3 regions of the Peribacillus sp. NPDC096540 genome follow, and region 1 is predicted to be linked to each of the others. Evidence: riboswitches for the same ligand, from Rfam matches in the RefSeq annotation. Region 1 holds a riboswitch; each other region holds the start of a gene.

Region 1 (2,272 bases):
GAGATAAGCCTATTGTTCTCCGAATCAGCTCGCAGCCAGCAAAACCGTATGCATCTCGTCTGAATTTAGTGAGCATATATGATAGATAACCATTTACTTGACGAAACGGACTTTTGTTTTGGGTATTCCATAGACTAGTATATGTCTCTTCAAAAGTATCCCAAAATTCTTGGAGATGTGTAAAAATTTCCTCCTTTCCAGCGGGATTACGTGTAACTGCCTGGAAGAGAAGGTTGGCTGTGTATTGACCAAGATCAAAACCAATTGGTCCATAAAAAGCGAATTCAGGATCAATAACTTTCGTTTCGGTAATACTTGCAAATATACTTCCCGTATGTAAATCTCCATGAAGTAAGGCTTCCTGCTCGGTTTCAAAACTTTGTTTTAGCTTAGCGACTTCAAGTATTACTTCTTGATCATTCCAAATGCTTTTGGCAGCATCCGTCAATTCTACTTCATACTCACCCGGTAGGTCTTCAAAAAAAGGATCCGTGAAAACATAAACTTCAGTAATTTTGCAGAGTTCAGGATTCGTGAAGTTTCGAGCCACTTCTTTTTTCGCAGACGGTTCTAAATGAAAATCAGATGTGTAAAATGCCGTTTTCGCAACATACTCACCAATATGTTTCGATAGTAATGGAAATTGATCGCCATCGATTAAGCCTGTTCTCGCTATTTTTAAGTGAGAAAGGTCTTCCATGATTGTGATAGCAAGCTGTTCATCTGAATAATATACTTGTGGTACAAATTTGGGACAATAGCTTTTGAAATGGATAAGTGCATTTGCTTCAATTGCAGCCCTTTTTAAAGTCAGCGGCCAACTTTCGCCAATTACCTTCGCATAAGGAACCGCTTGTTTGATTATAATTCCTTTTTTGGTGGATGTGTCTGTAATATGAAAGACATAATTTAAGTTTCCATCGCCAATCTCTTTACATTTTAAAGTGGCGTCTGTATTGACCAACCCTAGTTTTTTTGCAAGAGTTATTGCAGTTTCATTTGACAGTAATTCATAATTCGAATGGTTTAAAGTCATTCTTTTCCCCTCCAAATACTTTACATAATAATGAAAAAGCCTCTTTCATATAGAAAGAGGCAGAAGTTTTAGCTTCGGACCTCTTATCTTCCAGAAAAATTGCTTTCTGGTGGAATTAGCACCGTGCCCTGTGGATTTAGAATCCGGCGGAAACTCCGCCCCATTTCACAATGGTATTACAGTCGGTTGCTGGGCTTCATAGGGCCTTTATCCCTCAGCCTGCTCTTGATAAGAGTAAATGTATATGTTTTCTGAAATTTTAATCTTCGGGAAAATAATATCAACTTTTTAAATAGTTTGTCAATGGGTAATTTAATAATAATCCAGCCGGCGTTCTTCGAATTCAGAAATTTTGCTACGTGCCTCCGTAACTTTAGTGAATTCGGTACCTGGTTTTTTCTATCCAGTGTTTGCGAAATGAAAATTAATACTTGGTTGTCTAAAGGCTTATCAATTTGGATTTTCCATTTCATTTTTTAAAACATCTATATGTAAAAAAACACTTTACAAGACTATGATAAACATATATCATTTGTGACTAGAATTTCAAGAAATTTCAGAGAAGGTGTTTAAATGTTGCAATTCGAAAAATCCAGACAGCTTCAGGAACTACCCAAGCAGTTTTTTGCTACTCTAGTTGCAAAAGTTAAGACTATTACAGAGCAAGGTCATGATGTCATTAATTTAGGGCAGGGAAATCCTGACCAGCCGACGCCAGAGCATATCGTGAAAAAATTGCAGACTGCTGCAGAAAATACAATAAATCATAAATATTCTCCTTTCCGAGGACATCAATACTTAAAAGAAGCTGCGACTGTCTTTTATGAACGTGAATATGGTGTCAAGTTAGACCCTAATAGTGAAGTGGCTATTCTATTTGGTGGAAAGGCAGGACTTGTCGAACTTCCACAGTGTTTATTAAATCCTGGGGATACAATTCTGGTACCTGATCCAGGCTATCCTGATTATCTATCTGGTGTAGTTTTAGCCCAAGCAAAAACAGAAATCATGCCTTTGACAGAAGAAAATGATTATCTTCCGAATTATGGAGAAATACATACAGAAACCCTTGAAAAAGCCAAAATGATGTTCTTGAACTATCCGAATAATCCAACTGGAGCATCAGCAACTGTGGGTTTTTTTGAGGAAACCGTCTCGTTTGCGAAAGAACATTCAATTTGTGTGGTTCACGATTTTGCATATGGTGCGATTGGATTTGATGGGAAAAAACCGATT
Region 2 (2,272 bases), on a different contig from region 1:
TTCTTTTGAAGCTTGAATCTGCTCTTGTGAAATAAGTGAAGCTTCTAAGTCATATGTTTGCGGTGTTTCTTCACCCGCTAATTTTTTTGCCAAAATCCTCATATTCACTGCACCAATCAACTTCGGATCGACAGCTGCTGTGTAAGACCATGAACTGCCTTTCGCTTGAATCTCCTGTAGATCAGCATTAGATACGTCGATTCCGTATATCTTCACTTCATCGCGGCCAGCTTCTTTAATCGCACGAGCTGCTCCGATAGCGAATGCATCCCATGTTGCGAAAATCGCATCTAGTTTACCTTTGGGATATTTATTCAACATTGCGGCTACTGCATTTTGTGTCTGAACCGAAGTATCTGCAGATGCTATTCCGAATCTTTCGACTTCTTTAATCCCGGGATTTTCTTTTAATTTTTCCTGATACACCGCATTTCTTCTCACCATTGGTGGGAAACCATCTACCCACAGGTATGCAATCGCCGCTTCACCTTTTTGTTCTTCTATCAATTTATCAAAAGCCAGAGTTGCCAATGCTTCATCATCCTGTGAAGTTAATGTCACACCGTCAATTTTAGATAAGTCGTTAATAGAGTCGAATGTGACAACGCTTTTTCCTGCATCAACCAACTTTTGAACGTCATTCACCGTTGCTGCATCATCACCATGGGAGATGATATAGCCATCATAATCTTCCTGTAAAGCCTGGGCGATTGCATCATGGAATTTAGCCGTATCGCCATTCGCTGTATACGTATCCACTTGAAAACCTAATGCTTCTCCTTCTTCCTTCGCTCCAGCTAAATATTGCGCAGTATGATCATCTCCGCCAATTTTACGAATGACTTTGATTTTGGCACCTTCCCCTTTTGCAAATCGTTCTGGAACATTTTTAAAAGATACTTTTTCATCCTTCTTTGATTCTGTTGAACTTTGTCCTGAAGAGCAGCCCGTTAAAAGCAAAGCCGAAGCTATGACCGAAACGAAAACCCTTTTAAAAATTGACTTCCTCATTGTAGTTCCCCCCTATTTTTTACACATTAATCTTATCAGTCAGGTTGGTGTAAATCCCAAAATAAAAACCTCTCTAGAATAGAGAGGTTTAATCAGCTGATTTGCAGACTTGTCCCTCTCTTATCTGTCAAAACATTTCTGTTTTGCAGGATTTAGCACCAATTCCTAATGGAACGGTTGCTGGGCATCTTAGGGCCAGTCCCTCCGCCACTCTTGATAAGAGAATATATTGTGTTACGTTTTTCGTAATTATCACTTTATAGGGATATAGTCGTAAAGTCAATAGATTTTTGAATATTTAAAATGTTGCTTACTACACTTATTTTCTTTGTAGCTTAGCCAGACGCTTTTTCTCGATTTTTTCAAGTCTCTCTAACTGACGCAGTTTCACTTCAAACAGAGTAATCGGGTCACGGTATACTTCCGGATTTTCTCTCATATGCTCCAGTGCTGCCTGATGGTCTTTGATTTCCGTCTGTGTTTGTTCTATCGTTTTTTGAAGTAAGGCAAATGAACTGCGATAGAAAAGTGAGATATCTCGATCCAAAGATTTTTCAAACAACCCGAATTGTGTAAGGAAACGTTCACTGATCATCTCTGCGACATCCTGGTAGTCTTCATTTTCTAAGTACTTCTTATAACGGTTGTACATATTAGTTTTATTTTGTGGAATAGCTCCAAACAGTTTCCCTGCCCCTTTAAGCAGCAATTGTGATGGTGTCCGGCGTAATAAAATATTAACGTTTTCAATGCGGATACTGCTTGTCATCCGATCCGCATCACGGCGCCAGTCATCCAAAACTCTAAAGTCTCCGGCAAGTGTAATCCGCTCTTCTTTGTACAATTCATTGAACCCTGCACTCATCTCATCCATAAACTGTTGAATTTGTGTAAATTCCAACTGGGATGTAGCAATCCAATCTTGTAGAGAACGGTAATATTGCGGCATAATCTTGTCTGAGATATATGCCTGAATCTGCTCATTCATTTCTTCGTTCAACTGTATATGAACTTGGCTAAAATCGCTACTTTCCGTTAATGATTTAGAACATTCTCTCAGTAATTCAGGGATTCTTGAAGAAAGCTGATTTTTCACTTCTTCTTTAATTGAACGATACGACCTTATGATATTTTCACTTTTTTCTTTTTCCAAATCAGCCAGTTGATTGACGGCTCCATTCAATTTGACTTCCATCTGCTCATTCCAAGAAATGGAGTGCTCGCATTTCCGCTCATTAGCTGCCCGTTTTTCTAGCAGGTA
Region 3 (2,272 bases), on a different contig from region 1:
GATTTAGCCGCTTCAATAACACCTTTATCGATTTCACGGAGGCCAATTTCAACCATACGCGCATAAAATGGCGCCGCCCCGATAATAAGTGCTGGTAATGCCGCATTCTCACCGATCATAGAACCAACAAGCATTTTTGTAAAAGGTATGAGTAACACAATTAAAATAAGGAATGGAATAGAACGGAAAATATTAACGATAGCACTCATGATCGTGTTAATTACCCGGTTTTCCCACATATTACCTTTCCCTGTTAAAAACAGGACTAACCCTAATAGTATGCCAATAAAAAAGGTAGCAAGTACTGAGATACTAGTCATATAAAGCGTTTCTCTCGTTGCTTCAATAATGTCTTCCCAATCTACATTCGGCAATAATTCTTCAAGCATGAGTAATCACCTCCACGCCTACATGCTGTGCTTTAATGAATTCGATTGCGCGGAGCATTTCATCCTCATTGCCATCAAAGTGGATAAACAGCGTTCCATATGAACCACTTCTAGTTTGAGATATTTTCCCCTGAACGATATTAACATCCAACTCAAAGTTACGTACCAGTTTAGTGATTAACGGACTCTCTGCATGATCTCCTACGAACGTCAATTGAATTACTTTTCCGGCTGGATAGCGTTCCAGCAAGTGTTCCATTGTTTCTTTTGTTTCATCAGGCTCTGTTACCTGTTGAACGAAACGCTTCGTCATTTGTTCTTTTGGATTTTTGAAGACTTCCAGGACAGGTCCTTGTTCGACTACTTGCCCACTTTCCATTACTGCCACGCGATGACAAATTTTTCGGATGACGTGCATTTCATGTGTAATCAAAACAATCGTTAAACCAAGACGCTTATTGATGTCCACAAGCAATTCAAGTATTGAATCGGTTGTCTGTGGGTCTAAAGCAGACGTCGCTTCATCGCACAGTAGCACTTTAGGATTGTTAGCAAGAGCCCTTGCAATCCCGACCCTTTGCTTTTGCCCTCCGCTTAATTGCGAAGGATATGCCTTTTCTCTTCCTTCAAGTCCAACTAACTTAATTAACTCATTCACACGCTTGATACGCTCGTTTTTCGAAACCCCTGCAATTTCTAGAGGAAAGGATATATTCTCTTGAACGGTTCTAGACCATAATAAATTAAAATGTTGAAAGATCATGCTGATTTCTTGGCGAGCTTTACGAAGCTTAGCACCTTTGATTTTTGAAATTTCTTTATCGGCCACTACAACAGATCCTTCTGTTGGTGTTTCCAATCCATTAAGCATCCTGATCAAAGTACTTTTCCCTGCTCCACTGTAGCCAATAATACCGAAAATTTCGCCTTTATTTATTTCAACATTAACATTATTTACAGCCTTTATCGTGTCGCTGCTTCCTTTTCCTGTTCGGAACAGCTTACTAACTTTTGTCAATGTAATCATTAATACTCACCTCTTTTATCCAATAAAACCTATGAACTTAGTTAATTTATCTTCATGATTAGCCTGTAAATATGATTTATAACCGTTTACCAATTTTGCTGTACATGCAAAGGTTTTCCCAAACTAAATAGAAAAAACCCTTCTGCATGAGCAGAAAGGCAGGTGAAAAGGCAGGCCTTTCTCTCATCTTCCAAAGCGATTAAACTTTGTGTGAATTGGCACCTTTCCAAGGAAATTCCCTTGTCGGTTGCCGGGTTTCATCGGGCACATCCCTCCACCTCTCTTGATAAGAGCTAATATATAGAATATTTAAACATCATTAAGTTCTTTAGTATGGAGAAATTTTATCATAGATAAAAAAGGAGCGCAATGTATAATATTTCTAGGAAATTATGAACAGGTCTTTTTTATTAAACAGTTTTAGAAATCAAGGAGACGATATTCGTCGCTTTTTCAATTGCCTGCTCTAAATCTTCTATTAAATCTTCTACGTTTTCAATTCCAATCGATATGCGCACTTGATCAGCACTTACACCCGCTTTTGCTAAACCTATATCATTTAATTGTTGATGGGTCGTGCTAGCAGGGTGGATAATTAAACTTTTAGCATCCCCCACGTTGGCTACATGCGACCATAATTCTACCGAATTGATAAGTTTTGCTCCAGCTTCGCGTCCACCTTGAATTCCAAAAGTTACAACAGATCCTGCTCCCTTAGGCAAGTATTTATCCGCCAGCGCTTTATCAGGGTGACTCTCATTATTAGGATACGAAACCCATGTCACAGCAGGATGGTTTTCCAAATATTGAATGACTGTTTTGGTGTTCGAAAGATGCTCTTTCATTCTAACATGTA

What was found. Region 1 has a riboswitch for S-adenosylmethionine ahead of mtnK (S-methyl-5-thioribose kinase). Riboswitches for the same ligand answer to the same signal wherever they lie in the genome.
Region 2: it holds a riboswitch for S-adenosylmethionine, as region 1 does, so the genes downstream of both, ACQKMR_RS08075 (sugar ABC transporter substrate-binding protein) here and mtnK (S-methyl-5-thioribose kinase) in region 1, are expected to answer to the same signal.
Region 3: it holds a riboswitch for S-adenosylmethionine, as region 1 does, so the genes downstream of both, ACQKMR_RS01380 (methionine ABC transporter ATP-binding protein) here and mtnK (S-methyl-5-thioribose kinase) in region 1, are expected to answer to the same signal.

Annotation. Positions count from the first base shown of each region.
Region 1 is NZ_JBNNTG010000013.1:42,363-44,634, forward strand. Features, by position in the region: gene mtnK (S-methyl-5-thioribose kinase) at 1-1,036, opposite strand, end outside; SAM riboswitch class I at 1,117-1,271, opposite strand; gene ACQKMR_RS13370 (pyridoxal phosphate-dependent aminotransferase) at 1,610-2,272, shown strand, end outside.
Region 2 is NZ_JBNNTG010000006.1:30,385-32,656, reverse strand. Features, by position in the region: gene ACQKMR_RS08075 (sugar ABC transporter substrate-binding protein) at 1-1,011, opposite strand, end outside; SAM riboswitch class I at 1,129-1,234, opposite strand; gene ACQKMR_RS08070 (GTP-binding protein) at 1,331-2,272, opposite strand, start outside.
Region 3 is NZ_JBNNTG010000001.1:305,182-307,453, reverse strand. Features, by position in the region: gene ACQKMR_RS01385 (methionine ABC transporter permease) at 1-389, opposite strand, end outside; gene ACQKMR_RS01380 (methionine ABC transporter ATP-binding protein) at 382-1,416, opposite strand; SAM riboswitch class I at 1,597-1,709, opposite strand; gene ACQKMR_RS01375 (O-acetylhomoserine aminocarboxypropyltransferase/cysteine synthase family protein) at 1,827-2,272, opposite strand, start outside.